Regions from separate parts of the Photorhabdus akhurstii genome, predicted to be linked through region 3. Evidence: predicted binding sites of a transcription regulator. Region 3 holds the regulator's gene; each other region holds the start of a gene.
What was found. The regulator CRP, encoded in region 3, controls carbon source genes, mostly activating them, when cyclic AMP is high. The targets are predictions, from matches to a motif close to ATGTGANNNNNNTCACAT.
Positions count from the first base shown of each region.

Region 1: the regulator CRP is predicted to act here: its motif matches at 2,561-2,578, upstream of gapA (glyceraldehyde-3-phosphate dehydrogenase).
Region 2: the regulator CRP is predicted to act here: its motif matches at 7,621-7,638, upstream of udp (uridine phosphorylase).

Region 1 covers NZ_CP020335.1:2,936,376-2,947,565, reverse strand. The annotation lists gene B0X70_RS12865 (MipA/OmpV family protein) at 1-276, shown strand, start outside; gene B0X70_RS12860 (D-hexose-6-phosphate mutarotase) at 357-1,235, opposite strand; gene gapA (glyceraldehyde-3-phosphate dehydrogenase) at 1,361-2,356, opposite strand; gene msrB (peptide-methionine (R)-S-oxide reductase MsrB) at 2,824-3,234, shown strand; gene B0X70_RS12845 (YeaC family protein) at 3,317-3,586, shown strand; gene pncA (bifunctional nicotinamidase/pyrazinamidase) at 3,649-4,287, opposite strand; gene ansA (asparaginase) at 4,300-5,319, opposite strand; gene sppA (signal peptide peptidase SppA) at 5,445-7,310, opposite strand; gene B0X70_RS12825 (NAD(P)H nitroreductase) at 7,482-8,033, shown strand; gene selD (selenide, water dikinase SelD) at 8,046-9,089, shown strand; gene B0X70_RS12815 (DNA topoisomerase III) at 9,095-11,023, shown strand; gene xthA (exodeoxyribonuclease III) at 11,089-11,190, opposite strand, start outside.
Region 2 covers NZ_CP020335.1:5,173,537-5,184,726, forward strand. The annotation lists gene tatB (Sec-independent protein translocase protein TatB) at 1-200, opposite strand, end outside; gene tatA (Sec-independent protein translocase subunit TatA) at 204-464, opposite strand; gene ubiB (ubiquinone biosynthesis regulatory protein kinase UbiB) at 563-2,203, opposite strand; gene ubiJ (ubiquinone biosynthesis protein UbiJ) at 2,190-2,840, opposite strand; gene ubiE (bifunctional demethylmenaquinone methyltransferase/2-methoxy-6-polyprenyl-1,4-benzoquinol methylase UbiE) at 2,842-3,597, opposite strand; gene rmuC (DNA recombination protein RmuC) at 3,670-4,965, opposite strand; gene B0X70_RS22200 (DedA family protein) at 5,131-5,667, opposite strand; gene B0X70_RS22205 (tyrosine-protein phosphatase) at 5,862-6,644, opposite strand; gene udp (uridine phosphorylase) at 6,739-7,494, opposite strand; gene pcp (pyroglutamyl-peptidase I) at 8,327-8,983, shown strand; gene B0X70_RS22220 (intradiol ring-cleavage dioxygenase) at 9,228-10,061, opposite strand; gene metE (5-methyltetrahydropteroyltriglutamate--homocysteine S-methyltransferase) at 10,306-11,190, opposite strand, start outside.
Region 3 covers NZ_CP020335.1:417,193-428,382, reverse strand. The annotation lists gene B0X70_RS01840 (hydrolase) at 1-937, shown strand, start outside; gene B0X70_RS01835 (YheU family protein) at 934-1,152, shown strand; gene B0X70_RS01830 (phosphoribulokinase) at 1,171-2,040, shown strand; gene B0X70_RS01825 (OsmC family protein) at 2,166-2,573, opposite strand; gene crp (cAMP-activated global transcriptional regulator CRP) at 2,892-3,524, shown strand; gene argD (bifunctional acetylornithine/succinyldiaminopimelate transaminase) at 3,574-4,785, opposite strand; gene B0X70_RS01810 (aminodeoxychorismate synthase component II) at 4,909-5,484, opposite strand; gene B0X70_RS01805 (YcgJ family protein) at 5,729-6,079, shown strand; gene ppiA (peptidylprolyl isomerase A) at 6,166-6,735, opposite strand; gene yihA (ribosome biogenesis GTP-binding protein YihA/YsxC) at 7,043-7,675, shown strand; gene spfP (small protein SpfP) at 7,757-7,804, opposite strand; gene B0X70_RS01790 (RCC1 domain-containing protein) at 8,710-10,011, shown strand; gene B0X70_RS01785 (RCC1 domain-containing protein) at 10,173-10,778, shown strand; gene polA (DNA polymerase I) at 10,869-11,190, opposite strand, start outside.

The DNA of each region.
Region 1 (11,190 bases), 2.5 Mb from region 3:
CCGGGATTAGGCGTGGTTTGGAATAGTAAAAAACAAAATCGTTATGAGTATGGTATCAAAGATAATGAATCGCGCCGTAGCGGACTAGAAAAATATACGCCAGATGATAGTTGGACTCCCTATGTGGAATTATCTGCCAATTATAAATTTAACCAGGAATGGTCTGCATTTATGATGGGACGTGTTGAGCGTTTACCAAGTGAAATTAAAGATAGTCCGATGGTTAATAAGTCATATTCAAGTATTGTTTGGACAGGTGTTACATATAGTTTTTAATTACTCACTGCGATAATATCGAATAGAGACTGAATTCACTAAATAGTATTCAGTCTTTTTGATTTAAATGAGAGAGATATTTACTGGTAATCTTTCCGGCAACGGATTAGAACCGAAATATGGGCTGGACTATCATCTTTAGAGATCAATGGTTTATTGATACGAGCTGTTTCTACACAAACCATATTCTTATAACCTTCATTGCACATATCTTTCATTCCGTTCGATAGTTGGGCGCCGGGATTCCAGCATACAACATCACTGTGATGATAATGGTGAATTTCAATGGTTCGTTTCAGCGATTTATCCCTTATCAGATTAAAATCTTCTGGCTCGGTATAAATATGATCGGTACGACCGTTGAAAATAAGATCCTCTGTTGTTGTGTATTGCTCTTTATCGGCAACCGTATCAATAAAATGTTTACCTAAGCCACTGACTGAAATTTGATTAATATCGCCAATATTCAGATAAGTGTGTAGGGCACAGGTTGCTTGATAATCACCATAGGTTTCCAGTTCCACTTCACAGGTTTCACACAGTTTGAACCGGGCAATCAAGGTAAAATCATAAGGCCACAATTTATGGGTATATTCATTGTCTCTCAGCGTAAAAGTGAGTATGACGCCATTTTCATGTTCATTATGTGCGCTAAATTCCCAGGGAAGAATTCTGGCAAACCCGTGACTTGGCGCTCTTGAGGAACCAAACCAAGGCCAACAAATAGGAATACCACCGCGGATAGCAGTACCTGCTGCAAATATGGTTTTCCTGCTTAACCACAACCCCGGTTCCTCACCACTGGGTTGCCAGGCGATGAGATGTGCCCCTTGCAGACTGATTGCGCCACGAACCTTAGGATGATCGACGACTATCAATGGGAAACCGTCTATATTTCGTTGACTAATCGCTGGAGAAATTTGTTCTGCGACCGGTAATGAAAAGATTCTGTCGTTCATCCGTATAACCTTGTGAATCAAAGTTGGGCGATGGCAAGGCCCAAGAATAACGCATGTTGTATACAGATTGAAACAAAAGAGCTGCCGGGGAAGGGCAGCTCTTTTCAGGCAAGGAGATTACTCAGTTATTTGGCGATGTGAGCAATCAGATCCAGAACTTTGTTAGAGTAACCGGTTTCGTTGTCATACCAAGAAACCAATTTCACAAAGTTGTCGTTCAGAGCGATACCTGCTTTGGCGTCAAATACAGAAGTCAGTTTTTCGCCATTGAAATCGTTGGATACGACGTCATCTTCGGTGTAACCCAGAACGCCTTTCAGTTCACCTTCCGCAGCATCTTTGATTGCATCACAGATTTGTTGATAAGTGGCTGGTTTTTCCAGACGCACAGTCAGGTCGACAACCGATACGTTAGGAGTAGGAACGCGGAAAGCCATGCCAGTCAGTTTACCGTTCAGTTCAGGGATAACTTTACCCACCGCTTTAGCCGCACCGGTAGATGATGGGATGATATTTTGAGCGGCGCCACGACCACCACGCCAATCTTTCGCAGAAGGACCGTCAACAGTTTTCTGAGTTGCCGTTGTTGCGTGAACAGTGGTCATCAGACCTTCAACAATGCCGAATTTATCATTGATAACTTTAGCCAGCGGGGCCAGACAGTTAGTGGTGCAGGAAGCATTAGAAACGATGTCTTGGCCTGCATAAGTTTTGTGGTTAACACCCATAACAAACATAGGCGTGTCATCTTTGGACGGGCCGGTCAGAACAACTTTTTTCGCACCAGCGGCAATGTGCTTACGGGCGGTTTCGTCAGTCAGGAAGATACCTGTTGCTTCTGCAACAACATCAACACCCACTTCATTCCATTTCAGGTTAGCTGGATCTCTTTCTGCTGTAACGCGGATAGTTTTGCCGTTAACAATCAGGTGGCCGTCTTTTACTTCAACAGTGCCGTTGAAGCGACCGTGAGTTGAATCGTATTTCAGCATGTAAGCCATGTATTCGGCGTCCAGCAAATCGTTGATTGCAACGATTTCGATGTCTGAGCGTTCTTGTGCGGCACGGAAAACAATACGGCCAATACGACCAAAACCGTTGATACCTACTTTGATAGTCATAGTGTTCCACCAGCTATTTTTTAGTGAATTAAAAATTATTACTAAAGTTACCAAAACCTTGCCAGCCGTCAAGCGGAATCGTGTCAATAGCTGAAAAACATTAGCTTTGAGTTCACCATTTAGACGCTTGCCATAGGGTACTGGCAATCGAGCCGCCCATCATTATCAAGGCGTAGACAGATATTGAAAGTTAATTAGTTAGATATGCGAGTCACATCACAAATAGTAGGATTACCCGTTATCTTTCAAGTTGCCTCTTTGTTGGCCGCGCTCACTCACCCCGGTCACATAGCTCGCTATGCTCCCGGGGATTCGCTCCCTTGCCGTCGCGATTCATCTTGAAATCCATAGGGTATAGACAGATTCAGTTAACCACTTAAAATAAATTCCACTGATGTGATGTTAATTTTTTGTTATTATTAATCAATTTTATTGAGAACATGAGTCTTATTATTAAGGTGGTCGTTATGGCTAAGAATCCTGATGTTTCCCTTTGTAAAGAACTTACTGATATTCAGCGTCATGTAACCCAGAATGCCGGGACAGAGCCGCCATTCTCAGGGAAATTGCTGCATAATAAGAAAAGTGGCATGTATCATTGTTTATGTTGCGAGCAGCTGTTATTTATGTCCGATACTAAATTTGATTCTGGTTGTGGCTGGCCGAGTTTTTACCAGCCTGTTACTCATGATGCGGTGAAGTATCTTGATGATAATAGTCACAATATGCACCGTATTGAGGTACGTTGCGGTCATTGCAACGCTCATTTGGGGCATGTGTTCCCTGATGGCCCGCAACCGACAGGAGAACGTTTTTGCATCAACTCGGCTGCATTAAGCTTTACTGATGAAAATACAGGCGAAAAAACAGTAGGTTAATCGTTTTTATGATTGCGGACATAATCTTAATTTACGCAAAAAATCGTTTCAGCTAATTCTGGAAAATAATGAGGAAATATCAATGGAACTGGATGATCTGTTATCTGTAATGACACCAGAAATATATCAACGCTTGGTTCAGGCGGTAGAACTGGGTAAATGGCAGGATGGCGTGCCTCTAACGGTAGAGCAGAAAGAGCATAGTTTGCAAATGATTATGCTATGGCAATCAAGGCATAACCATGATCCGCAACATATGACGATCGGCACTGACGGTCAGTTGGTGATGAAGAGTAAACAAGAACTGAAAGCGATCTTTCAGTCTGAAATGGTGGCGACATTCAAGCCATAATCTTTGGCAAGTAGGTGATGAAAAGGCTGAGTGTGTAAACTCAGCCTGGCCTTGGATTGATATCAGAGGAGAGCGTTTTCTAGTTGATCAAGTTCTATCAATATAGCGCCTTTCTCTTTTATCTCTTTGAATGCTGATTGGCTATCATTTGGGCTGAGGTTAACCCCCCGGCAACCATCAGTAATGACCCAAGTCTCATAACCTAATGCCAGCGCATCCAGCACAGTAAACTTCACGCAATAATCAGTCGCGATACCGATAACAAACAGACGTTCAATTTGCTGTGTTTGCAACCAGTCATCAAGCCGGGTTTTACTCAGATGACCGTTGTCAAAGAAAGCACTGTAGCTATCGATCTGTGGATTTTCACCTTTATGGAAAATTTCGAGAATGGCTTGCTTGTTTAGCTGTGGATGGAAATCAGCGCCAGGCTGACCCTGAACACAGTGTACCGGCCACCATACTTGTGGAATACCGTTTAATATACCGATATCACCGATCTGTTGCCCGGAATTTACTGCGAAGCTCATATGTTCAGCCGGATGCCAGTCTTGAGTGGCAATAATGCTGATATTGTGTTTCAGACAAATATCAATTGCCTGATTTGCCGCAACAATGACTTGTTCACTCTCTTCTACGGCTAAAGCGCCGCCGGTACAGAAGTCGTTCTGTAGATCAATAAGTAATAGGGCTGTTTTCATCTTTTTCCTTGATTATTTATCAGGATAACTTAATTCACCACGTAAATTTTGTTGCATTAAATAACGAATTTTTTCATTGCTATAGGGTTGACTGAGTAAATAGTGCAACTTGGTTAAAGTTGCTTCAAAAGTCATATCGTAGCCGCTGATTACCCCTGCTTCCGCCAGAGCATGGCCCGTTGCATAACCTTCCATATTTACTCGGCCAGAAATGCATTGAGTCAAATTAACAACCACGATCCCTCTCTCTGTTGCCTGTTTTAGCTCTTTCAGCAGTTCAGGGCGCTGAGGTGCGTTTCCGACGCCATACGAGCGCAGGATGAGAGCCTTAACCGGCTGCATTAAAATATTATTCACAACCTGACTGGAAAGGCCAGGGTAAATGGTGATGACGCCAATTGGCTGAGGGGTAATCCGATGAGTAATAAACTCACCATGACTGGCAGGGGCAGAGCAAGCATTGAAAGTTTTGATGTTAATACCGGCTTCCATTAATGGAGAACAGTTTGGCGAGGCAAAAGCATCGAAACCGTCGGCATGTGCTTTGACGGTTCGATTCCCACGAAACAGTTTATTATTGAAAAACAGGCTGACCTCGTTAACCGGGTAATTAGCGGCAAGGTAAAGCGCGTTCAATAAGTTTGTCTGCCCATCAGAGCGCAGCGCTTCCAGTGGGATTTGCGACCCTGTGACAATGACTGGCTTACTCAGATTCTCAAACATAAAGGAGAGGGCCGATGCCGTAAATGCCATTGTATCCGTACCATGCAGGATCACGAACCCATCATAATCATGGTAATTTTCTCGGATATCATCAGCGATAAACTGCCAGTCTTCTGGGGTCATATCAGAAGAATCGATCAGTGGTTGATGTTCACGGATGGTGAATGTCGGCATTTCCGGTCGATGGAATTCGGGCATCTTTGTTAATTGACGCTGTAAATGCCCGGAAACGGGAATGTATCCCTGAGATGAGTGTTGCATCCCAATAGTTCCGCCAGTATAGACGACATAAATAGACTTCTTCTGCATGACTGTACCTCATAAAAAGATCAGCTGGATTATAGGAGTATTACAGAAGAAAAAAAGCCTGACAGGGATTTGTCAGGCTAAATTAATCGAGTTATTACCTGGAATCAGGCATTATTATGGGCTGTTTAGCGAATATCTCCGCAATTTAAACAGAATGCATAACGATTTTGTGGATCATTCAGATGGCGATAGAACTCACTTTGTTGTTTCACTTCCTGAGCCACCTGCGCCAGTGGAGCGGGGAGCCAAGCTTGAACCGCTTCCGGTACGATAACTTGCGCGGTTGTTGTCAACTGACTCATCAGCAACTCACTGAATGACATTTCAGGCTGCATCCAGTCAAGCTCTGGGTTATCCAATTTTGCCAATGCAGCCGCTTTAGTGACCGCATCATCGAAATCCCCTAATTGGTCGACCAATCCATTGGTTTTAGCATCATGACCAATCCACACATGCCCCTGAGCAATTTTATCGACTTCTTCACGTGTTTTATGGCGTGAATCAGCAACAATACCGATAAAGTTGTTATAGCCATTTTCGATATTAAGCTGCATCAGCTCTGAGAACTGTTTGCTGAGTCCTTTGGTAACAGAAATACCCGCGAGTGGCGTCGTGGAAACGCCGTCAGTATGGATACCAATATGTTCCAGACTGTTTTCATAAGTGGTGATGACACCGAAGATACCAATAGAACCCGTCAACGTACTTTGGTTTGCGATGATGTAATTAGATGGAGTAGAGATCCAGTAACCACCGGATGCCGCCATTCCCCCCATAGAAACCACCACAGGTTTATTCGCTGCACGTAGCGCGGCCAGTTCAGTGCGAATAACATCAGAAGCGCTCACACTGCCGCCAGGGCTGTTTACTCGCAGAATAACAGCTTTGATATTATCATCCAGGCGAGCTTGACGAATCTGAGCGGCGGTTGTGTCACCGCCAACCATACCTGGCGTCTGCTGCCCATCGACGATTGCGCCTTGTGCGACAATAACGGCGATATTGCCTTTAGATGATGATCTGCCTTCCACCAATTGCGGTGCATAATCGTAAATGCTGATAGCATTGAAGTGGCGGTTTTTTTCGTCCCAACCAAAGGCTTTTGTCATGTCGCTTTCAATGACATTGCGTGGCGCAACATAATCGACCAGCTTATGTTTAAGCGCATATTGCGCATTGTCTCCGCCAACAGCACGTAAGCCGGCAATCATCTCATCAGCGCCTGGGAATACTTGATCAACAGTGAGTTTGCGGTTGGTAGCGACAGTATTGAGATAGTTGTGCCACAGACCGTTGACCCAACGGCTATCAGCTTCGCGGGCATCGGGGGACATATCATCACGCATAACCGGTTCAACGGCTGATTTATACGTGCCGACGCGGAAAATATGCGCGGTGACTTTCAGTGAGTCCAGCAAGGATTTGTAATATAGGTTATTGGTTGAATAGCCATAAAGACCAACCGTTCCTTGTGGCGATAGATAGATTTTATCGGCAAAGGTAGACAGATAATACTGTGACTGATTATAACTGTCACTGATAGCATAAACGGGTTTACCGGAAGTTTTAAACTCATTAATTGCCTTACCGATATACTGCATGGATGGCTGGTCGGCGCCGATGAAATCATCAAGTTTCAGCACCAGACCCGTGATTTTGGTATCGGTTTTTGCCTGGCGAATGCTATCAACAATGTCAAACAGGGAGTTTTCCTGAAATTTATTGCCGGATGTGCCAAACAGTTCACGGCTCAATTGAGTCAATGGAGTACGGCTGGAGACCTGATCCACAATAACACCGGTGAGATTGACATATAATGCTCCCCGATAACTATCTGCCGTTTTGTTTGGCTGTTGATAAAGCAGGAAACCGCCAATCACAACCAGAACCAGCATGATAAAAATCAGGTTTGAAATGACTTCCCGAATAAAATTTAATAGTCGCCAACTCCATTTAAATAATCTTGCGATCAACTTCCATAAAATACGCATATCATCTCCAAAAATAGGATCAAGTAAAGCTATCCTAATGATCAGACATGTAAATGTCAGCTTCAAATAGTGGCATATTGTCTGAAAAGACAGCTTTTGGGACTTTTATTTGTTAACAAATAAACAGAAAATGTTAGCTTATAATAAAATACATTATCTAGGAGAGAAAAGATGGATGCATTAGAACTTTTGTTGAACAGACGTTCAGTATCACGTTTAACAACCCCGGCGCCTCAAGATGAAGCATTACAGCATATTCTGGCGGCGGGAATGAGAGCGCCTGATCATGGCGCACTGCGTCCGTGGCGCTTTATTGTCATGCAGGATGAAGGTATTGAACGGTTCAGTCGATTACTCCATCAAGCAGCCATTGATAGTCAGCTTGGCGCTGACGCGGAAGAAAAAGCGAAAAGCGCGCCTTATCGGGCGCCATTAATCATCTCTGTTATTGCAAAAGTGGCTGAGAATTCCAAAATACCGGAATGGGAACAGGTGGTTTCCGCGGGTTGTGCGGTACATGCGATGCAAATGGCGGCGGTGGCTCAAGGGTTTGGTGGTATCTGGCGTACCGGTCCGTGGATTGATGATAATACCGTGCGTGCCGGTTTGGAGTGTGATGAACATGACAAAATAGTGGGTTTTCTCTACCTTGGAACGCCTGTGTTAAGAGCGCCCAATAAGGTTACTCCGCCGGATATGACCAATTTTGTCAGCTACTTGTAACCGGGGTCTGTTATGTCAACAGAAGTTCGTCTTACCCAATACAGCCACGGCGCTGGATGCGGTTGTAAAATTTCACCAAAAGTTTTGGAAACCATTCTACATAGTGAGCAGGAAAAATTTCTTGACCCTCATTTACTGGTTGGTAGTGAAACCCGTGATGATGCCGCGGTTTATGATATTGGCAACGGTATCGGTATTGTCAGTACGACAGATTTCTTCATGCCGATTGTAGATGATCCATTTGATTTTGGGCGCATTGCCGCCACAAATGCTATCAGTGATATTTATGCGATGGGCGGTAAGCCCATCATGGCGATAGCTATTTTAGGATGGCCTATCGATAAATTGGCGCCGGAAATTGCCCGTAAGGTGATTGAAGGCGGCAGAGCCGCGTGTAAAGGGGCCGGGATTGCACTGGCGGGAGGGCACTCTATTGATGCGCCTGAGCCTATTTTCGGCCTGGCTGTAACCGGTGTCGTTAATATTGACCGAGTGAAGCAGAACAGCGCGGCGAAAGCGGGCAGCCAGCTATTGCTGACCAAGCCGCTTGGCATCGGTGTATTGACTACGGCGGAGAAAAAAGGCTTGCTGTTGCCTGAACATCAGGGCGTCGCGATCGAAACCATGTGTCGTTTAAATAAGTTGGGGATGGATTTTGCCGAGGTGGCGGGTGTTACCGCAATGACTGATGTAACCGGGTTTGGTCTGTTAGGGCATTTGAGTGAAATTTGTGAAGGATCGGGGGTTCAGGCCACTCTCCATTTTGCAAAAGTGCCTAAACTGCCGGAAGTGGAATCCTATATTGAAAAGGGTTGTGTTCCGGGGGGAACCGGGCGTAACTTTGATAGTTACGGTCATCTTGTTGGTGAAATGACAGAACTTCAACGCAAGCTGTTATGTGATCCACAAACATCCGGCGGCCTGCTGTTGGCTGTTCTACCAGAAGCTATGGACGAAGTGAAAGCAATTGCACGATGTCATGGCATCGAACTGACCGCGATTGGTGAATTGTCTGAGCAACAGTCAGGCAGAGTACTAATTGAGGTTAATGAATAATATCCATGCGGCTTTTTATTGCAGAAAAACCTAGCCTGGCCAGGGCGATTGCCGATATTTTACCCAAACCGCATCGCCGTGGTGATGGCTTTATTGCTTGTGGCGATAACCAGTTTGTTACCTGGTGTATCGGTCACTTGCTGGAACAAGCGGAACCTGATGCCTACGACGGTCGTTTTGCCCGTTGGTCATTAGTTGATCTTCCAATTATTCCTGAAAGATGGCAGTTAAAACCGCGACCTTCTGTTGAGAAACAGCTCAACATCATCCAGACGTTATTGGAAAAAGCCGATGAAATAGTGCATGCCGGTGACCCGGATCGGGAAGGGCAACTGTTGGTGGATGAGGTTCTGGATTTTTTGAAGCTGGATGATGTCAGGCGTAAAAATGTTCGTCGTTGCTTGATAAGCGATCTAAATCCACAGGCGGTGACCAGAGCGGTTGAGCGGTTGAGAGATAACCGGGATTTTATTCCGCTATGTGTTTCAGCTCTCGCCAGAGCCAGAGCGGATTGGTTGTATGGCATTAATATGACCCGCGCCTATACCTTGCTTGGCCGTAATGCAGGGTATCAGGGGGTATTATCTGTCGGGCGTGTTCAGACTCCGGTTTTGGGGTTAGTGGTCCGCAGGGATGAAGAGATTGAGCATTTCGTACCCAAAGATTTTTTTGAGGTGAAAGCGCATATTGTCACGCCGAAAGATGAACGTTTTATCGCTATCTGGCAACCAAGTGAATCTTGTATCGATTTTTTGGATGAAGAAGGACGATTGATACACCGGCCTTTGGCTGAACATGTGGTTGCCAGAATAACCGGTCAACCAGCCTATGTGACCTCTTATCAGGATAAACGGGAATCTGAAATCGCGCCTTTGCCATTTTCATTATCTTCTTTGCAGATTGAAGCTGCTAAGCGTTTTGGCCTAAATGCGCAACAAGTGTTGGATATTTGTCAGCGATTGTATGAAACACATAAGCTAATTACTTATCCTCGTTCTGATTGCCGTTATTTGCCTGATGAACACTTTGCCGGTCGTCATGCAGTGCTTAATGCGATATCTATTCACGCAACAAATCTGTTGCCACAAGAATTATTGGAAATAGATAGAAAGAATCGTTGTTGGGATGATAAAAAGGTTGATGCTCACCATGCAATTATCCCGACAGCACGAAGTAGTCATATAAATCTGACGGATAATGAGGCTAATGTTTATGGTTTGATTGCCAGACAATATTTGATGCAATTTTTCCCGGATGCCATATTCCGTAAATGTGTTATTGAATTAGAAATTGCCGGTGGAAAATTTATTGCTAAAGCTCGTTTTCTTGCTGAGGCAGGTTGGAGAACGTTGCTTGGTAATAAAGAGCGTGATGAAGAGAATGACGGAACGCCATTACCCGTTGTTGCTAAAGGTGATGAATTATTGTGTGAAAGAGGGGAGGTGGTAGAGCGCCAAACCCAACCGCCGAAACCATTTACTGATGCAACTATCCTTTCTGCTATGACGGGAATTGCCCGTTTTGTACAGGATAAGGAACTGAAAAAAGTTCTTCGTGCAACAGATGGACTGGGGACGGAAGCAACCCGGGCTGGCATTATCGAATTGCTGTTTAAGCGGGAGTTTCTTTATAAGCAAGGGCGCCATATTCATGCTACACCTGCGGGTAGGGCGTTGATTCATGTATTGCCTGATATGGCTGCTTTACCGGATATGACCGCCCATTGGGAATCCCGGTTAACACAAATCAGCGAAAAACAGTTCCGCTATCAAGATTTCATGGGGCCGCTTGAGGAGACATTGCAGCAATTAATTTGGCAGGCTAAACAGAACCGTAATTTAACAGCTTTTCGTGATTTACCACCACTGCCGGTTAAAGATAAAAGAGGGAAAAAAACGAAAGCAACAAAAAATAGTAAAACAGCTGCGCCATAGGGCGCAGCAATTATTAATTAACGTTATTTTAAAATAAACGATTGATATTCTATGTTAATAGAATATCAGATTTTAAATTCTGCCCAAACAGGGGCATGGTCCGAAGGTTTTTCCATCTCACGGATTTTATAGTCAATACCTGTTGCGATACAGCGCTCCACCAAGGG
Region 2 (11,190 bases), 970 kb from region 3:
TGAACTTTTTTCAGGCTTTCCTGGAGCTCCTGCAACTTCAACTCTTGTGCCAGCTCATTTTGGACGTTAGTAGCTAAAGAGCGCAGTGCCCTGATCCAACCAGCAACTGTTTTTACCGCCACCGGTAGCCGTTCTGGCCCCAAAACCACCAAGCCAATGACCATAACTAGCAGCAGCTCGCTAAAACCAATGTCAAACACGGTTTATACCTGCTCTTTGTTTTTGCTCTCAGATGTTTCAGACTGAGCTACAGATTGTTTTTCAGTAATGTTTTTCATCTCAAAATCGGCATCATTACTGGTTTTTTGAGCCTGTTGAGGCTGATTATCATCCCCTATCGCCTTTTTAAAACCTTTAATAGATGCTCCAAGATCAGAACCCAAAGTACGGAGTTTATTCGTGCCGAACAACAGCACCACAATGACCGCAATAATGAGTAATTGCCAAATGCTTATACCGCCCATTCTGATTTACCTCTATTTAATAGGGATTATTTTAATAGCTCATTATACATACCACGAACTATAACCGACCTTCAAAAAAATCTGTCATAAGACAAATTTTACTCAATCTTACTCAGACGACACCAGCCAAACAACCATGAAACGGTACCCGCGCCTATAAACAACCAAGGAATATTTGCCAAGCCAGACAACAAAAACAAGCTGCCACAGAGAAACAATGTCGCACCAACACCAAGCAAATACTGAGACTGTCGCTGTTTTATCTGTTGCCCTTTCAAATGACCTGATAACTTCTCAATGCTCACTTGCAAATGTTTATGCTGCTGAAGACTGTCATACACTAATTCAGGTAGTTCTGGCAACTTTTCTGCCCAATAAGGCGCTTTTTCTTTCAACGCCCGGATAACAGCGGGCAATCCAACCTGGCTATGCAACCACTCCTCCAGAAACGGTTTTGCTGTTTTCCACAAATCAAGCTGTGGATAAAGCTGCCGTCCTAAACCTTCTACATACAAAAGCGTCTTTTGTAGAAGAACTAACTGAGGCTGCACTGCCATATTAAAACGACGCGCAGTATTAAATAGATTCAGAAGTACATGACCAAATGAAATTTCAGCAAGTGGCTTCTCAAATATTGGCTCACAAACTGTACGGATTGCAAATTCAAAATCTTCAACATTGGTATCACTAGGAACCCAGCCTGAATCCACATGAAGTTCAGCAACTTTCCGGTAATCACGATTAAAGAAAGCAATAAAATTCTCAGCCAGATAACGTTTATCATCTTTATTAAGAGAACCAACAATACCGTAATCAATACCAATATAAAACGGATCTTCAGGACGTTCATAGCTAACAAAAATATTTCCCGGATGCATATCCGCATGGAAAAAACTATCGCGAAAAACCTGCGTAAAAAAGACCTGTACTCCCCGTTCGGCCAGCAATTTCATATTGGTATTCTGCGCTTCTAATGCTTCAATATCAGAGACAGGGATACCATAAACTCGCTCCATCACCAGAACATTTTCACGGCAATAATCAGAATAAATTTCCGGTACATACAGCGTTGAGCTATTTTCGAAATTACGGCGGAGTTGAATTGCATTAGCCGCTTCACGCAGCAAATTCAGTTCATCAATTAACGTCTTCTCGTATTCCCGCACAACTTCACGAGGACGTAAACGGCGTCCATCGGGCAATAACATTGGTACCCAATTAGCCAGACGGTACATTAACCGGATATCCGCTTTGATAATCGGCAGAATATCAGGACGAATGACTTTGATAACAATTTCCTGTCCATTCTCTTTTAACCGAGCTGTATGGACCTGAGCAATTGAAGCAGAGGCCAGAGCAATAGGTTCAAAATCATCAAACCAAGTTTCCAATGGTCCGCCTAAAGCAGTTTCAATATATTGACGCGCCAGAGCACCATCAAAAGAGGCAACTCGGTCTTGCAATAATGCCAATTGATCCGCTATCGCGGGAGGAAACAGATCACGCCGCGTTGAAAGCATCTGTCCAAATTTAATCCAAACAGGCCCTAATTCCTGTAAGGCAAGTCGCAGTCGCTCTCCAAGTGATTTATCTTTATGTCTATTCGGGACCCAGAACAATAAATAACGACCAAAACGAAGAGGCCAGGTTAAGCGAATCCGGGGAATGAGTTCATCCAATCCATAAGAAAGAAAAACCCGTATGATCAAATAAAGGCGCCTTAATTCACCTGGAGTCATATTTTCCCTCTAATACTGCCAATCGTTGTTCTATTTGCTCGATATCTTTGGCCAACATGCTAACTTCTTCACTGAAATAAGCCACTTCAAGCTGATTTGGGGCTAGTTTCCATTCTTCTGTTAACGCTTCCGCCAGATAATTTTTCTGGCATTCCACTGAACCGGAAACAAACTGAAATCCTTTTTTAAGGAGTTGACTAATACTTTCGGCAGCAATATCCCCGAAATAAGGAGAAAGATAATGGGCCAAATCCCATTCAACCATATCTAACAAAGCAGACCATTGCTGAACAACCTGCATATCTCCTTCAATAACCATTTCACCGCTATTGAGCAATTTGGAAATTTGTTGGCGATCCCGTAGTTTAAGCAAAGCAGCAAAGTGAGTTTTAACCGTGCAATCGGCAGATTCGCCCCATTGGCTTAATACGTCCACCTGTTTCTCACTGAACACCAATGTAAGTGGCGTGTTCATCTCTTTTAATTCGATCGACAAAACTTTGTCTACCAACCGCATACGGGCTGGCCTTAACACCGGTTCACGGTACAACAGGTAATTCAACGATGTTTCCATCACTGCGGTTAAAACCGGCGTAAGTGTGGAATTAATGGCTGTACTCAGTGATGGTCTTTCCATCTCAGAATTTAAAACCTCTGTGTAGTGCAACAATGCCGCCGGTCATATTGGTATAAGTCGCCTGTTCAAAGCCAGCCTCTTCCATCATCGTTTTAAGCGTTTCCTGATCAGGATGCATACGGATGGATTCCGCCAGATAACGATAACTGTCAGCATCCCGCACAAAAACCTGACCAATTTTTGGCAGCACATGGAAAGAATAAGCATCATACGCTTTGCTTAACGGTGCGAACAAAGGTTTAGAAAATTCAAGTACCAATAAACGCCCACCCGGCTTCAACACCCGAAACATAGAACGCAGGGCTTTTTCTTTTTCGGTAACATTGCGCAAACCAAAAGAGATAGTGATGCAATTAAAATAGTTATCAGGGAAAGGCAACGCTTCCGCATTGGCTTGCACATAGCTAACATTGCCAACAACACCAGCATCACGTAATTTTTCACGCCCAACTTTCAACATAGATTCATTGATATCAGCAAGAACAACTTCGCCTTTTTCACCAACTATACGAGAAAATTTAGCAGTCAGATCGCCGGTACCACCCGCTAAATCAAGTATCCTCTGACCTCTGCGCACACCACTGGCATCAATAGCCACACGCTTCCAGATACGATGGATGCCAAACGACATTAAATCATTCATTAAATCGTATTTTGTCGCAACAGAATGAAACACATCAGCCACCATGCCTGCTTTTTCATCCTTTGCTACAGTACGGAAACCAAAATGTGTGGTTTGTTTCGTGTGGTCTACCATGTTATTTGCCCATTTTTTATTCAAAGCGTTATAAAAGTGTATCAGCCTTTCAGGTAAAACCCCATCCTGGTATTAATCATTAGCACAGAATGGTTGACTGGCCTTATCAACCAGTTCGGAATCAATCGGCCGTTTCACCTCAACACCTAAATTACGAAAACTCTCTGCCTGACTTATCAGGTTGCCACGTCCCTCAATCAGCTTTTTCATTGCCAGTCGATAATTAAGTTGAGCCTTATCCAAACTTTGCCCCAAACCTTGCATGTCATCGACAAACAAACGCATTTTATCGTACATACGGGCAGCCTTATCGGCGATTAAACGCGCATTTTGGCTTTGATACTCATAGCGCCACAAGTTATTAATAGTACGTACAGCAACCAACAATGTTGATGGACTAACTAGCATAATATTGTATTTAAGTGCTTCATCAAGCAACTCAGGCGCCTTGTTAAGCGCAACCAGATAAGCGGGTTCAACCGGAATAAACATCAATACATAGTCCAACGATTTCAGCCCAGGCAACTGTTGGTAATCTTTGCGGCTCAAACCACGAATATGGCCTTTAATTGAGTCGATATGTTCTTGAAGGGCTAACTCCTGCTGATGCCGATCGCCACTGTTGAAATAACGCTCATAAGCGACCAGCGACATTTTGGCATCAATGACCACATCTTTCCCTTGTGGCAAATGAACAATAACATCGGGTTGGAAACGGCGGTTACCCTCTACCTTGATACTTACCTGAGTACAAAATTCATGCCCTTCTCGTAAACCAGAGGCTTCCAGAATACGGGATAACACAACTTCGCCCCAATCTCCCTGAATTTTATTATTACCTTTAAGGGCATTCGTCAGATTGATAGCTTCCTGCGCCATCTGGACATTCAGTTGCTGTAAATTACGGATTTCATGTGCAAGAGTATGACGTTCACGGGCTTCCTGACCAAAACTCTCCTGTACCTGCCGATGAAGGCCATCAAGCTGTTCGCGAAATGGCGCTAAAAGCGTATTGAGACTCTGCCGATTTTGTTCATCAGTACGGCGACCCGTTTGTTCAAAAATACGGTTAGCCAAATTCTCAAATTGCGTATTCAAACGTAGTTCACTGTTGATCAGCAACCGCTGTTTCTCTTCAGCCGCAAAGCGACTCTCTTCCAAGCGTGTCGTCACTTCCCGCAGTTCAGATTCTTGCACGCTATTGACTTCTCTCTGAGCCCGCAATTCCTGGTTCAATTGTTCACATTCAACCCGCCAATAAGCGGATTGTTCAAGTTTCTCATTAGCAACGGCAAGCTGGCTATCCAATTTCCGTAACTCCAGCTCTTGCTGTTGAATACGTTGATGAACGGAGAACCAAACAAGAATACCACCGCCCAACAGGCCGCCAAGTGTACCTATCAACGTATATAACAACTGGATACCCACCGGTACTTCCTCTATCTAATGCTTAGACCAGATAAACTAAATTGTCACTGTATAGATGTCCAGAATGATTTATACAGATGGTTCAGTCTGCGAAGCCGCTCCCAATTAACTCACCCATTTCACTAACCATTGCAAACCAAACGCGCCTGGAGCTAATACGCCAAAAGACCAGATAAGTGCGGAACAGATATTCGCTATCTGGAAATAACGCAATGGCATGGCACAAATACCCGCGACCAATGGCACAATTGCCCGGAATGGCCCAAAGAATCGCCCGAAGAAAATGCTCCAGATACCCCAACGTTCAAAGAAATGGTGTACTCGTGTCAGTAATTGCGGTTTACGGGAAATCGGCCAAATTTTACCAACATCACCTTTAAAATGGGCGCCTACAATATAAGATACCCAATCGCCCAAAAAAGCCCCCGCTGCGGCTGCCAACCAAATTGGCCAGAAATTAAGGCCACTTTCACCTATTAATGCCCCCAATCCAAGCAATATTATCGTTGCAGGTAATAACAAGGAGAAAAAAGCCAGAGATTCACCAAAAGCGAGCAAGAAAACAATCGGCATGATCCAGGTATCATGAGCTTTAACAAAAGCGATCACCAGATCAACTATTTCATGAAGACTCAAATTCATATTCCTATACTGATTAATATACCCTATGGATTTCAAGATGCATCGCGACGGCAAGGGAATGAATCCCCGGAAGCATAGCGAACTATGTGACTGGGGTGAGCGAGCGCAGCCAACAAAGAGGCAACTTGAAAGATAACGGGTAATACCATATTCAATTTAACCACCGCTGCATTAACCAGAATTAAACCAACTTTTTATTCAAGGAAATAATCTTGTAATTTCTTACGAACAGCAAAATCAAGGCCAAGATCTTTCTCCAGCCATATATCTACACTGCCATAATGCTGATTAATACTGTTTAATGCCGTCATTAAAAACTCTTCTCTCACGGAATAAACATAAGCGAATTTATCAACCACATCGTCACTCATAGTTTTCGCATGCTCATTTAACAAATATTCACGATAAGGAGCCAGAGTAGAGTGAGTCACTAAATAATCCTCCATTACCGTATCCAAATCAGCCCCCAATGCAAATAATACTAGAGCAGAGCCTACACCGGTTCTGTCTTTACCCACCGCACAATGCTGGACGATTCCCCCTTTTTCCGGTTGTTGCAGTAACTTAACCAATGTCTTATAGGCCGAGTTTTTTAGAGGCAATAATTCATAAAGACGGAACATAAATGCCTGAGGATTAAATTGTTCCAACATCTCTGACGCTAATTTTTCCAAATTCGCATTCACTTCATCAGATAAGGGGTTGGCCGGAGCGTGATAATAATTAGCGCCATTCCATACCAAATCAGGCTTATCCTCTACTTCACTGATATCACGATAATCTATGATTTGAAAGAGATTTTTATTTGCCAGGAAAGATAGGTCTTTTTCTGTTAAGCGATCCAGAGAACCAGAACGGAAAAGTAAACCTGATTTGATTTTTCCACCATTCGCGACTTTTTTACCGCCTAAATCACGAAAATTAATCCCTCCATTGAGTGGAAGCACTGATGGATGCAATAAAGATGTTGTGATCATGATGACTCTTAATTAATTGTTAGGTGTTAAGACATTAACAGATTTCTCTTTAAAATAAGAGTGAGCCGGAATACTCCGGCCCAAAAAGTATGATTTACAACAAACGGCGAGCAGCTTCTACTACAATCCCTAATGCGTTACTTTCTGTTTTCTCAAGTAATTCAACATTAGGAATCTCCTGCTGAGTACGGTTAACAATAACACCGGCAACCATCCCCGCACGCAGTCCTTGGCTTGCACACATTGTTAATAAAGTTGCCGATTCCATTTCATAATTCATGACCCCCATCGCCTGCCATTCAGCCATTGAACCTTTGAAACGGCTCACAACACGGCCAGAATAGGTATCGTAACGTTCCTGACCAGGATAAAAAGTATCGGAAGAAGCCGTTACCCCCACATGTACCGTTGCACCTAAATCTTTTGCTGCTTCGTACAAAGCAGTCGTGCATTCAAAATCGGCAACCGCCGGGAATTCCATCGGAGCAAAATGCAGACTAGCACCATCCAAACGAACAGCCGCAGTAGTCACCAACACATCACCAACATTGATATTTTCCTGAATTGCACCTGTTGTGCCGATACGCAAAAAAGTACGCACACCCAATTGCGCTAATTCTTCAACAGCGATAGAAGTTGATGGGCCACCGATACCCGTAGAGCACACAATGACAGCTTTACCATCAATTTCTGCCCTCCATGACGTAAATTCACGTAAAGAAGCAAGATGAACTGGATTATCCATCAATCTTGCGATTTTTTCTACACGTTTCGGATCACCCGGAACAATAGCTAAAGTTGCGCCTTGTAGGTCGTTTTTGGTCAGACCTAAGTGAAATACATCAGACATATCAGACTCCTCAGCAAGAAGAATTTATAATGAAATTAGTTGGGATCTACTGTATTGAGCATTTAGACATCTTTTAGTGATAAATGTCACTTCAAAGTAATATAAAAAAGAAAAACATACATTATTTTGAGATGTAAATCACAAAATAGACATGAGATGGGTAAAAAACAGGGTGTTTTCTTCCACCCACAAACTAACTGGAATTAGGTTTGTATTATGGAAAAAACAATCCATTGTTTAGTTATTTTTATATATAAAACATGCTGAGAGAAATATATCACGGATTATCTCATTGAAATATTTTCTCCCTGAGAGTTAATAGAGGCTAATATCCATCCCATCAATAAAGAAAAAATTATCGTTTCACCACCCGGACATAAAAAAATACTTACAACAAACTATCAACTTAACCAAATATAAGTCACTGTCGTTATTAAAATATTCTCCTAACATTTATAAATCAACAACGCAATAATCTTGGATATTTTAAAAATAACTTTTTCTTATGATGAACATATTAAAAAATTAACTGTATTTTACTTCCATAACTAATAAACAATTTTCTTGCTTATTTACCAATATATTACAATTATATTTTCAACAAAAATAAAACAATTACCAAATATAAATATCACAGTTATCTTTTTATAGAATGCATATTGTTTATACCCTATGGATTTCAAGATGGATCGCGACGGCAAGGGAGCGAATCCCCGGGAGCATAGGTAACTATGTGACCGGGGTGAGTGAGTGCAGCCAACAAAGAGGCAGCTTGAAAGATGACGGGTATAGATATATTAGACTCTTTCTATCATAATTAAGGGCACTATCGATGACGACACAAAAAACAGTTTTAATTACAGGTTTCGAGCCTTTCGACAAAGAAACGATTAATCCATCCTGGGAAGCAGCCAAACAATTACAGGGACGAGAATTATGTGGAGCCCGCGTTGAAGCGCGTCAGCTTCCATGTGTGTTCGACGTCTCCCTAGCCTGTCTGTATGCTGCTATTGATGATGTACAGCCTAATCTGGTCATTGCCGTGGGACAGGCAGGCGGTAGACCAAATATTACCGTGGAACGCGTGGCAATTAATATCAATGACGCTAGTATTCCTGATAATCAAGGCAATCAACCTATCAATACCCCCATAGTCACAACAGGCCCTGCCGCCTACTTCGCCACGTTACCGATCAATGCGATAGTCAAGGGTTTGCGTGAAGCAGGAATCCCTGCCTCCATTTCACAAACCGCAGGCACTTTTGTTTGTAACCACGCCATGTACGGCTTGTTGCATCATTTAGCATGCTCCAATCCTGAAATACGCGGTGGATTTATCCATATTCCTTATCTGCCTGAACAAGCAGTTCGGTATTCAGGTGCTCCGAGCATGGCCCTAGAAACAGTTATAACCGCACTGGAAATTGCTATCGATGAAGCATTAAAAAACAGTGAAGATATCACCGTTAATGGAGGCGCAACTCATTAATTTGATATTCCGCTTGTGGGACTGAAAGTTTTCCTCTGAGAAAATGACAGGCACAGACAGTATGCTCTACTGATAATATCAATCAAACAGTAAAGATAATCCTCTCTGTGCCTGCACAATATCCGTATGCAAATATCAAGTACCTGATACTTTATTAAATTATTAATCAGCACACCATTTACATAGGTTATTTTATAATTTCGAATGTTATTACATTGAAATTTAGTTTATTCAATAAAACCGGTCATACCGTATGGGAATATAAATCATCTTTAGTTATGAAATTAGATATATTATCCAAGTCTATTGATAGAATTATTTCACCTAGTATCCCACGGTTAATATCAGATTCGTCTATTTTTGTTACTTTTATTTCTGAAAGATGACCATTCATATTTTTAAAATATGTATCCTCATTATTTTTAGTTCTGATTACCCTCCGTTTTGAATACAGATCATATTTATAAACCTCTGTATTGATCTCTTCTGGAAAATACATCTGACCAACAAAAGCAAAATGCTCTTTGTCAGTTACATTTGTGCTCAATTTTCTAATTCCAATATGAATATGAGTTGCTCTACCAGCATAAAACCCAGGATAAATAGTCGTAAAATGAACTATCCCATTTTTATCCGATGGTTGAGCTCCTCTTAGAAAACTTTTATCATCAGTTCTATTGGCAGAAGCTATTCCCGCAACGTTAGGTACTACATCGGGACTGATATAAGTCCAACCGGAATATTTCCCCCGACTATTACAATGCCAGATATCAACAAATAAATTATCAACGGGTTTACATGTTTTTTCATCCATGACAGTAATTTTCAATAAAAAAGGTATTCCTAATTCTGAATCAGTAATATCCCTTCTTACAATTTTGTCATTTCGGAAATATGGCCCTGATATCTGCTCTGGCGCAAGCGTACATATGCCTATTCCATGTTGTGATGATAATTTTGCTTCCGCACGAGCTAAACTCATCGGAGCAAGCGCAGCAGTCGCCGTAATAGCAGCGCTACTTTTCAAAAAATTTCTTCGAGAGCTACTTTTCTTACCTTGCAACTTATTAACATCCATATAATCCTCTCTTTAATTATTAAGTTTCTATTACAATGCTTCCATCTTGTTAATACCCGAGTTATTTTGTTAATAAAATGTACTTTTACAAATACCAATATGGCATATATAAGTTACTAAAAGTTTGGTAATAGAAAAGATCCCGGCTAAGCTCGCATCACTATGCACTACTGCAAGAAAAAAAGATTATTTTATGAAAAATGCCTATCACCAATTAAAGGTGACAGGCAAATTGTTGGATGAGTTATTTCACTGATTCACGAAGACGTTTCGCCGCTTGTACCATGTTTGCCAGTGACTGGCGAGTTTCAGTCCAACCTCGGGTTTTCAAACCACAATCCGGGTTAACCCACAAGCGTTCGACCGGAATACGATCAGCCGCTTTACGTAGCAGTGCTTCAATCCATTCAACACTAGGTACGTTAGGTGAATGAATGTCATAAACACCCGGCCCGATCTCATTCGGATAAGAGAAGTTTTCGAATGAATCCAACAACTCCATATCTGAACGGGAAGTTTCAATGGTAATCACGTCCGCATCTAATGCTGCGATGGAAGGCATGATGTCATTGAACTCGCAATAACACATATGAGTGTGAATCTGTGTGTCATCTTTAGCAATTGCAGCATTCAATTTAAATGCCTCTACTGCCCAATCAAGATAAGCCTGCCACTCTTCCCGGCGCAGTGGTAAACCTTCCCGCAATGCTGGCTCATCGATCTGGATGATACCAATACCCGCTTCTTGCAAATCGTCCACTTCATCACGCAGCGCCAATGCAATCTGCTTAGCAATCGTCTCGCGGCTGACATCCTCCCTTGGGAATGACCAGCAGAGAATTGTCACCGGACCGGTTAACATCCCTTTGACAGGTTTCTCCGTTAGTGATTGAGCATATTTAGCCCATTCTACCGTGATAGCTTCAGGACGGCTGACGTCGCCAATAATCACCGGTGGCTTAACACAACGGGAACCATAGCTCTGAACCCAACCATTTTGCGTAAAGACAAAACCGTCGAGGTGTTCACCGAAGTATTCCACCATGTCGTTACGTTCAGCTTCGCCATGAACCAATACATCTAACCCTAGACGTTCCTGTTCGTTAATTGCCTGCTTAATATGTTCACA
Region 3 (11,190 bases):
TGTGCAGACACTACTCCCGCGTCTGGTGCGGCGGTATCCTGAACTGCAACCATATTGGCAACGACTTAATTTACCGGATAACGATTTTGTTGATCTGGCGTGGAGTGAAGATCCCGCCAGCGCAACACATAAGCCACGGCTGATCCTGTTTCATGGTCTGGAAGGCAGTTTCCACAGCCCCTATGCCCACGGTTTGCTTCATATCTGCCGGGAAAAAGGCTGGCTTGGCGTTGTCATGCATTTCCGCGGATGCAGTGGTGAACCAAACCGCCAAAAGCGTCTCTATCATTCCGGCGAAACAAGCGATGCCCGTTATTTTCTGAACTGGTTAAAACAGACTTACGGTGATGCACCCACCTCAGCCGTAGGTTATTCAGTCGGCGGTAATATGTTGGCCTGCTATCTGGCAGAAGAAAAAACAAACGCCCAGATCAATGCTGCCGTCATTGTTTCCGCCCCTTTAATGCTGGCAGCCTGTTCCCTTCGGATAGAAAAAGGATTTTCTCAGGTTTATGAACGCTATTTACTTAATAGCCTGAAACGTAATGCCACCCGTAAATTATTACGCTACCCCGGTTCCCTCCCCATCAATCTGTCTCAGGTAAAAAGATTGAAACATATTCGAGAATTTGATGAAATTGTAACCGCAAGAATCCACGGCTTTAAAAATGCAGCGGACTACTACCGCCAGTGTAGCGCTCTGCCGCGTCTGCCTGATATTACTGTGCCACTGCTGATTATTCATGCTAAAGACGATCCCTTTATGACACCGGAAGTTGTTCCTGATCTCAAAATGTTACCCAAGAATATTGAATACCAAATGACAGAATATGGTGGACATGTGGGCTTTGTCAGTGGTTCGTTGAAGAAACCACAAATGTGGCTGGAACAACGCATCCCAAATTGGCTGTCATCTTATCTGGAGCAACCACAATGATTATTCCGTGGCAACAACTGGAGCCAGAAACTCTGTTAAATTTGATAGAGAGTTTTATCCTGCGGGAAGGCACTGACTATGGCGAAGATGAAAAATCGCTGGAACAGAAAGTCACTGACATACGCCGTCAGTTGGAACAGGGAGATGTTATGCTGGTGTGGTCTGAACTGCATGAGAGCATCAATATTGTGCCAAAAGAAATGTTCCATTCTTAACATTATGGAGTTTACTGTATGTCTGCCAAACATCCGATTATTGCAATTACCGGCTCCAGCGGCGCCGGAACCACCACCACCAGTTTAGCGTTCCGTAAGATTTTCCAGCAACTTAACATCAGTGCGGCACAGATAGAGGGAGATAGTTTCCACCGCTACACTCGCCCTGAAATGGATGCCGCAATCCGTAAAGCCAAAGAACAAGGCAGGCATATCAGTTATTTTGGGCCGGAAGCCAATGATTTTGGCATGCTGGAAAAAACCATGATTGACTACGGTGAAACCGGTGAAGGCCGCCGTCGGAAGTACCTTCATACCTATGACGATGCCGTCCCTTACAACCAGCTCCCCGGTACATTTACGCCGTGGGAATCTTTACCCAAGCAGACAGATGTGCTGTTTTATGAAGGCTTGCACGGCGGCGTTGTCACACCGCAACATAACGTTGCCAGTCATGTTGATCTGCTAGTGGGAGTCGTGCCGATTGTCAACCTTGAATGGATACAGAAACTGATCCGCGATACCGGAGAACGAGGGCACTCGCAGGAAGCTGTGATGGATTCCGTCGTGCGTTCTATGGATGATTATATCAACTACATTACGCCACAATTCTCGCGAACACATATCAACTTTCAACGTGTCCCCACCGTTGATACATCCAATCCATTTTCAGCTAAAGCCATTCCATCATTGGATGAAAGTTTTATCGTCATCCGCTTCCGTGATCTGACTCAAATTGATTTCCCATACTTGTTAGCCATGTTACAAGGCTCATTCGTTTCAAGCATTAATACCATCGTGGTCCCCGGCGGAAAAATGGGATTAGCAATGGAGCTAATTATGACGCCATTGGTACAGCGACTGCTGGAAGGGGGAAAAATTAGTTAATCAGCGCCTGAGATAAATCGAGAAAATCCGGCACTTAAAATTTACATCTTATATTATTCAGTTAAAAAAACAGGTAACTGAGATATTAGTTACCTGTTGTTATTTTCCAACCAAGAAATAATTTTTCAATCTATATCTTTAATTTCAAAACTGTGGGTAATTTCAACCGATTTCCCCAACATCAATGAAACAGAGCAATATTTTTCCGCGGACAACATGACGGCGCGTTCCACCGCTTTATCTGCTAAATCCTTACCCGTAACAATAAAATGCAGATTAATATGAGTAAACAAGCGTGGCGCCTCTTCACGACGGCGGGAAGTTAATTTTACTTCACAATCTCTTATGTCGTACCTGCCTTTCTGCAAAATAGAAACTACATCAATCGTACTGCAACCACCGGCTGCCATTAATACCATTTCCATTGGGCTTGGCGCCTTATCGCCGGCATTACCATCCATCATGACCTGATGACCGGAAGATGACTCCCCCAAAAGAGACAATCCTTCAACCCATTTTACCCGCGCTTGCATAAATACCTCTTAAGTCGTTCTTTGCATCCAAGCCTACTCTTTCAGTATTAAACTGGCAATCTAATGAGCGGTTTATTATGCTGAAACAATACAAGACGAGACAGAAGCCTTTTCCTGTGTTAAAAACAGAAGCGGGCCAAGTATATAGGTTAAGATCAATACGTAAGACTCAAATTTCAGATAACCTATATAAAACCCTTATCTGTCGGTTTTTCAACAAACTAATATGTTAAGCTAGTGTCTTTATAAGCCAGCCTGACGAGAAACTTTTAGATTCTCGTGTTATTTAGGCAGCGATAACAACAGAGGATGAAACGAATGGTTCTCGGCAAGCCACAAACAGACCCGACTCTTGAATGGTTTTTGTCACACTGCCATATTCATAAATATCCATCTAAAAGTACGCTTATTCATCAAGGCGAAAAAGCAGAGACGCTTTACTACATCGTAAAAGGCTCTGTTGCGGTTTTGATTAAAGATGAAGAAGGCAAAGAGATGATCCTCTCCTATTTAAATCAGGGAGATTTCATTGGTGAACTTGGATTATTTGAAGAGGGGCAAGAGCGTACAGCCTGGGTACGGGCCAAAAGCGCCTGTGAAGTGGCTGAAATCTCCTATAAAAAATTCCGTCAACTGATTCAGGTAAACCCGGATATTTTGATGCGTTTATCTGCCCAAATGGCAAACCGTTTACAAACAACTTCTGAGAAAGTCGGTAATTTGGCTTTCTTGGATGTTACTGGCCGGATTGCCCAAACTTTATTGAATCTGGCGAAACAACCAGATGCAATGACCCACCCGGACGGAATGCAAATCAAAATCACGCGTCAGGAAATTGGTCAGATTGTTGGCTGTTCCCGTGAAACGGTTGGTCGTATTCTGAAAATGCTAGAAGATCAAAACTTGATCTCCGCACACGGTAAAACTATTGTCGTCTACGGTACACGTTAACGCTTGATTAATCAGCGCATAATCCTGCGCTGATTTTTCTTGTACTTAATTACACCATCTGATTAATTGCCTGTTCCAGCCGTTCCATGCCCTGAGCAATCTCTTCTTCACTGATAATCAACGAAGGCGTGAAACGCAATACATCACCACCCGCACTCAACAACATCAAACCATTGTCAGCCGCTAGTTGCAGAATATCTTTTGCTTTTCCCTGATACGGCGCTTTGAGTTCCGCGCCAATCAGCAGGCCCTTTCCTCGGATTTCACCAAATATCGAATATTTCTGATTGATATCATTCAGAAAATTCACTATCAAATTATGGCGTTTTTCAACTCCCTCCAGAACCGCTGGTGTATTGATAATATCAAAAACAACATTTGCAACCGCACAAGCCAACGGATTACCGCCATAAGTTGTACCGTGAGTTCCCGGCGTCATCGCCAAAGCAATATTCTCTGTCGTCAGCATAGCGCTGATAGGAAAGCCATTTCCCAATGCTTTTGCTGTGGTAATGATGTCCGGCGTAACATCATAATGCATATAAGAAAATAGTTTACCGGTACGTCCCATCCCACTTTGTACTTCATCAAACACCAACAATACCTGATGCTTATCGCAAAGCTCACGCAACCCACGAATAAATGCCGGTGCTGCCGGAGTAACTCCCCCTTCTCCCTGAACAGGCTCCAATACAACAGCACAAGTATGGTCATCTATGACGGCCTTAACTGCGTCTAAATCATTAAAAGGCACATGAATAATATCCGCGGGTTTTGGCCCAAAACCATCAGCATATTTTGGCTGACCACCCACAGAGACGGTAAATAAGGTGCGACCATGAAAACCCTGATGAAATGCGATAATTTTGGTTTTATAGGGGCTGTGACGAGTAATTGCATAGTGGCGAGCCAGTTTAAATGCCGCTTCATTCGCTTCCGCGCCTGAATTGGCAAAAAATACCCGTTCAGCAAAAGTAGCATCAATCAGTTTCCGCGCCAGAATCAAAGCCGGTTCATTGGTGAAAATATTACTGATATGCCAAAGTTTCTCCCCTTGCTGCTTCAAGACATCCACTAACGCAGGATGACAATGGCCCAAAGCCACAACAGCAATCCCACCCGCAAAATCAATATATTCTTTCCCTTGCTGATCCCATACACGGCTACCTTGCCCTCTCACCGGAATAAACTGCGCCGGTGAATAAATTGGCAACATAACTTGATCGTATGTGTTTCTATTTACTGCGGCATGCCCCTTCATTTTCCCACCCGTTTTTTATATATACACCATTCAGAAGTGAAATCATAATCACTGAATATGCATAAAAAATCAAAGATGGGCAAATGAAAAAGGTGGATAAATGAAGAAATTATCGATATCTGGTTAATATCTCAGAAAGTTGCTCAGTAACTGGTGACCTTGTTCACTGAGAATACTTTCAGGATGGAACTGTACCCCTTCCAACGGTAGAGTGCGATGACGAATGCCCATAATTTCATCGACATTGCCATTATGCTGGCTCCATGCGGTGACTTCAAATGAGGCCGGTAATGTCTCTGCGGCAATCACCAATGAATGGTAACGCGTCGCGGTTAATGGCCGGTTAAGACCTTTGAACACACCTTGCTGATTATGGTGAATAGCAGAAGTTTTTCCATGCATCACTTCCCTGGCTTTTACCACGCTGGCGCCAAACGCCTGCCCAATTGCCTGATGCCCAAGGCAAACACCAAGAATCGGCAATTTATCCGAAAAATGAGAAATCGCCGCCAGAGAAATTCCGGCTTCATTTGGGGTACAAGGGCCTGGGGAAATCACCAAATGAGTAGGCATCAACCTCTCAATATCTTCAAGTTGCAATTCATCATTGCGCTTAACTAAAACATCTGTACCCAATTCACAAAAATATTGATATAAGTTATATGTAAAAGAATCATAGTTATCTATTATTAGTAACATAGGAGTCTATCCTACTCATTTTTATCGCTGTATTTGTTGCCCTGCCACTCCTGCAATTTGTTTATCCTGCACAACATGGCTCCAGGTAAAACGGCCTCGCGACAACGGGGCGGCTATCATAGCACATCAATATTTGTAGCATAGTATAACAAAATAGATGGCTATTTTTTCCTCAATCAACCTACTCTCATACCCTACAAAACATAGGCTCTATTTTGATATTCAATAAGTAAAGGTAATTGTTATGAAGACAAAACTGATTATAGCATCTCTTTTTTTACTGTCCTTCTCCACGCTGGCTGTGACTAAAACTGCCAACATTTTCTTCCCGGAAAAAGGGGTGGTTTGTGATAAAAAAGGAAAATATTGCGCTGATCAACAAGGGGTATCGATAAAATTAACCGAAAGGTATTTAGGGAAAAAAGCCGCAGGACGCCTGAAAAAAGAGTTTGGTGATGGGCAATATATTGACTTTTCATCTTACACTTTAAGTAATGGGGTACATTGTGAGAGTAAAGAGAAAAAATGTTACAAAGACAGATATTATCCACAAACCGAAGTAAATAAAGAATTTACCCAAAAGATGTATGAATAACGGCGAAACTGGCCTTCATTTAATGCAGGCCAGTTTTTCAATCTGATGAGAGTTAACTAGAAACTACCACAATCAAGATAATAAAATTAAGGAATAATCTCCGCAGATAGAATAACGACAGGCTTAACCGGTACATTCTGATATGGACCAACGTTTCCCGTTTTGACTTGAGAGATTTTATCCACAACATCCATGCCTTTTACGACCTTACCAAATACTGCATAACCAAAGTCACGCTGACCGTGATCAAGGAAAGCATTATCCGCTACATTAATAAAGAATTGACTGGTCGCACTGTCTTTATCGGCGGTACGTGCCATAGAGATAGTTCCGCGTAAATTACGCAGTCCATTATCTGCCTCATTTTTAATAGCGGCTTTAGTCGCTTTCTGCTGCAAATCTTTGGTAAAACCGCCACCCTGCACCATAAATCCAGGGATTACCCGATGGAAGATTGTATTGTTGTAATAACCCTCATTGACGTATTCAATAAAGTTTTTCGTTGTAATTGGTGCTTTCTGGTCATTTAATTCCAGTTCAATATTACCCTCCGTTGTGGTCAGCTTCACATAGGTTTCTCCCACAGCCAAAGCCAGAGGCGCCATTGCGCTCAGAGAACATGCAGTTACAAGTGCTACTAAAATACGTTTAAACATTCTGGGTTCCTATATTATTAAGGTCAACAACACAAATTAAATCAATTCTAATAATCTCTTCAACATCGTGCTCAATATTTACCTACATTTACGCTATCAATCGACGGGGGCTTTAAAGAAAAATTTATCCTTTCAATAATAGGTTAGATTTTATTTCACAAACCGGATCACCATCGATAACAAAATAGTAAGCTTGGTTCAACCCATCAGAAATATGTCATTATTTTTAATCCTGTCAACCAACAGTGGCTATCGGTATAATCTCCTTTGCCATATATTCAGTGCATTTCTCAGGGAGATAATCATTTTGACCATCAAAAACCACAACTATCATATGACCCGTTTTATCACGAGTGCGCCTGATATTCGCCATCTGCCTCAAGATATGGGCATTGAAGTCGCGTTTGCCGGTCGCTCAAATGCAGGTAAATCTAGCGCTCTGAATGCTCTGACAAAACAGAAAAGCCTCGCCCGTACCAGTAAAACCCCTGGCCGAACTCAACTCATCAATCTATTCGAAGTAGAAGAAGGTATTCGCTTGGTTGACTTACCGGGTTATGGCTATGCCGAAGTGCCGGAAGAGATGAAACGCAAATGGCAAAAAGCATTGGGTGAATATCTGCAAAAACGCGAATGTCTGATCGGACTGGTCGTACTAATGGATATCCGTCACCCATTGAAAGATCTTGATCAGCAGATGATCCAATGGGCAGTTGCAATGCAGGTACCGGTTATGGTGTTGTTGACTAAAGCCGACAAATTGGCGTCTGGCGCCCGTAAAAGTCAACTGAATAAAGTTCGTGACGCCCTACTGGCGCTTAATGGGGATATTCAAGTGGAATATTTCTCGACCCCGAAAAAAATCGGTATCGATAAACTACAACAGAAATTGGATATATGGTTCAGCCAGAAAGCCGTTCAAGTTGAAAACCATAGTTAATCCATCCTTTCTTTATACACTTACGTGTTAAATTCAGTTGAAAAAAATGCCCCAGTCAAAATTGACTGGGGCAGCTAATATTCAGCTAAATCCGATTACGTGAAGTAAAAGGTCTGAAAGATAGAACATCTTACCTCTGTACCCTACGCCAATAACTCTACCCTATTTTATTTCTTAGAAAAAGCCTTTTTGTAATTTATTTTCAGAAATTACCTCGATTCAGCCGGTAATTTTGTTCATTTTGACGCCATTAAATGTAGTTTAATTACATATTTATGCGATCTGGATCTAATATGCATTACATGGACAACAAATCAGTACTAATGAGTATAAAAAATATTACATTAGTTATGTTGACTTTACAGCAATACATGAACTTAAAACCGCCAAGTAACCTTTTCACATTACACTTATCTACCCTTTCATTCTGCAATTACCCAGCTACAAGATATCGGTCAAAGAAGGAGAAACCATAAGAGCCAAAACCAGGATTGAAATTGGATCACATAGAACCACAGATATTCCGAGATAATATCAGGGTAAAAACATGTGAGGATGACTCAAAAGAAGAAATTTATATGATTTATCTGATCCTTAGTTGCCATGCAAAAAAGTCATTATTAACGATGAATTCGAAACTTATGCGTAGGGAGGAAAGATGATTTATATAAGTATTATTTAAATGAATAAACTAAAATAACGTTAAAACAAAAAAATCTAATTTAGAAACAATCGTTGTATCTCCCCAGTTAGAAAACTAGGGAAACACGAATAAACTGGATACAATTTGTTTTATTTCAAATACTTAAACAAATACCAAACATAATATCACAGCTCATGAGAGCTTTGTTTTGCAAAAATATATCAGCCATACAATCATCTGATAGCTTTTTCTTATTACACTTTTCCACATTAACAAATTAATATTACTTAATTAAAGTAGCAATATAACTTAGCCCACAAAGGGTAAGTTTCACTGTACAGACTCCCTGCGGGCAAAGGTAAATCCAATACAACCTTATCAGGAGAGCAATATGAACCAACATGATAACTCATCACCGAATACAAGTAATGATAATAGTTCTTCTTGGGGAGGATATACACTTGAAGATAATTGGGAAGCTTATTGGAAAAAATATTCATTCGACAGCAATAACAGAGTGATTGCATCTACTCTCTCAGCAACTGCCATGCTATTGAAAAATGGCAGAGTCATCGCCTGGGGGAATACAATGTTTGGCGGCTATATTCCGCCTGAAATTGCTCAACTACGGGATATCGTCAGCCTGAGTTCAACCCTTTATGCTTTCGCAGCGCTACGGACGGACCGTAGTGTGGTTGTTTGGGGATATATCAACCCAATTTCACCCGAAATTACCCAACTAAAAGATATCGTCAGCCTAAGTTCAACCCCTTTTTATTTCATAGCGCTACGAGCGGACCGCAGCATAGTTGCCTTGGTAAGTACAATTCCACCCGAAATTGCCCAACTAAAAGATATCGTCAGCCTGAGTTCAACAACTTCTGCTTTCGCAGCGCTACGGGCGAACCGTAGCGTAGTTGCCTGGGGAGATCTGAGTTCCGGTGGTAATCTCCCATCCGAAATTGCCCAACTACAGGATATTGTTAGCCTGAGTTCAACAGGACGGGGATTCACAGCTTTACGGGCAGACCGTAGCATGGTTGCCTGGGGAGATCTGGGTTATAGTGGTAATATCCCATCCGAAATTGCCCAACTAAAAGATATCGTCAGCTTAAGTGTAGCTCACTATACATTCGCGGTGCTGCGGGCGGACCGTAGCGTAGTTGCCTTGGGAAGTAGAATTCCACCCGAAATTGCTAAACTGAACGATATTGTCAGTCTGAGTACGACAAATCAAGCATTCGCGGCGCTACGGGCGGACCGTAGTGTGGTTGCCTGGGGACTTCCGGATCATAATGTCCGTATCCCACCCGATATTACCCAACTACAGGATATTGTCAGCTTGAGTACAACAGCAGATGCATTTACAGCTTTGCGGGCAAATCGTAGCATAGTTTGCTGGGAAGATTCGGGTAAGGATAATCGAGTTCAAATTCCATACGAGATTTCTCAACTAAAAGATATCATCAGCCTAAGTTCAACAGAGGGGGCATTTGCAGCACTGCGAGCAAACGGTAGTGTAGTCGCCTGGGGACACGGACAACATGGTGGTTATGTTCCCCCCGAGATCGCAAAATTAAAAGATATTGTCAGTCTGAATTCAACAGCCACTTCTTTTTCAGCTTTGCGGGTGGACGGCCGGAGAGTCGGCTGGGGCGGAGGAGATCTTTTAGAACATGGAGAATATAATTAGCTGGCTATTAGACATTATTTTTTCATCACAAATAAGAAAACCATTAATATCCCTAAACGAAAGCTGCACCTCAACTTAGCCCGTAAGGGTAAGCAGGTTTCACGGCAACAAACTCCCTATGGGCAAAGGTAAATCCGATACGACCTTATCAGGAGAGTAATATGAATCAACCTAATGATTTTTCACCAGATATAAATACTGACGATAGTTTTATAAAACAATACTGTAAATCTGCAAGATATAGTAATGAAAGTAACATTGATCATAATAATAGCTATATTGTCACCAATGAAAGAGTAACCGCCATGTTATTACAAAATGGCAGTGTAATCACTTGGGAAAGCCCCTTTTACTGGTGGGACGGTGACAATCATGGCAGCCTAATCCCCCCTGAGATTATTGCATTGCGAGATATCACCAGCTTGAGTGCAACTAACCGTGCATTCGCAGCTCTACGGGCAAACCATAGCGTAGTTGCCTGGGGAGATGAAAATTATGGTGGTCAGCTCCCACCTGAAATTGCCCAACTACAAGATATCGTCAACCTGAGTTCAACACGTGGAGCATTCGCAGCTCTGCGGGAAGATCGCAGTGTGGTTTCTTGGGGAGATCTTTATTTAGGCGGAAGAATGCCACCCGAAATTGCCAAATTGAAAGATATTATTAGCCTGAGTGCAACACAATTGGCATTTATAGCCATACGGGAAAATGGCAAGAGAGTAGCTTGGGGAGGCGGTGACACCAGAGCTCATGGTGACTATGATTAGCAGAGCTATTAAACATTGCTGTGTATTGTGAACAGTTCAAAAAAGACTGAGCCAAATACACAGCTCAGCCATCACTGTTAATTCAAAATATCAATGCGCTTGATCCCAATTGTCACCGATACCTACATCTACTTTCAGTGGAACATCAAGCACCATACTCTTCTCCATCAATTCACGAATTTTCTGTTCTGCATTTTCAAGTTCTGATTCATGGACTTCGAATACCAGCTCATCGTGAACCTGCATAATCATACGAACTTTCGGCGCTTCACTGACAATCCAGTCATCCACCGCAATCATCGCTTTTTTGATGATATCCGCCGCAGTTCCCTGCATCGGCGCGTTAATAGCTTCACGTTCTGCTGCCTTACGGCGCATGGCATTGCGAGATTTGATATCTGACAGATAAAGA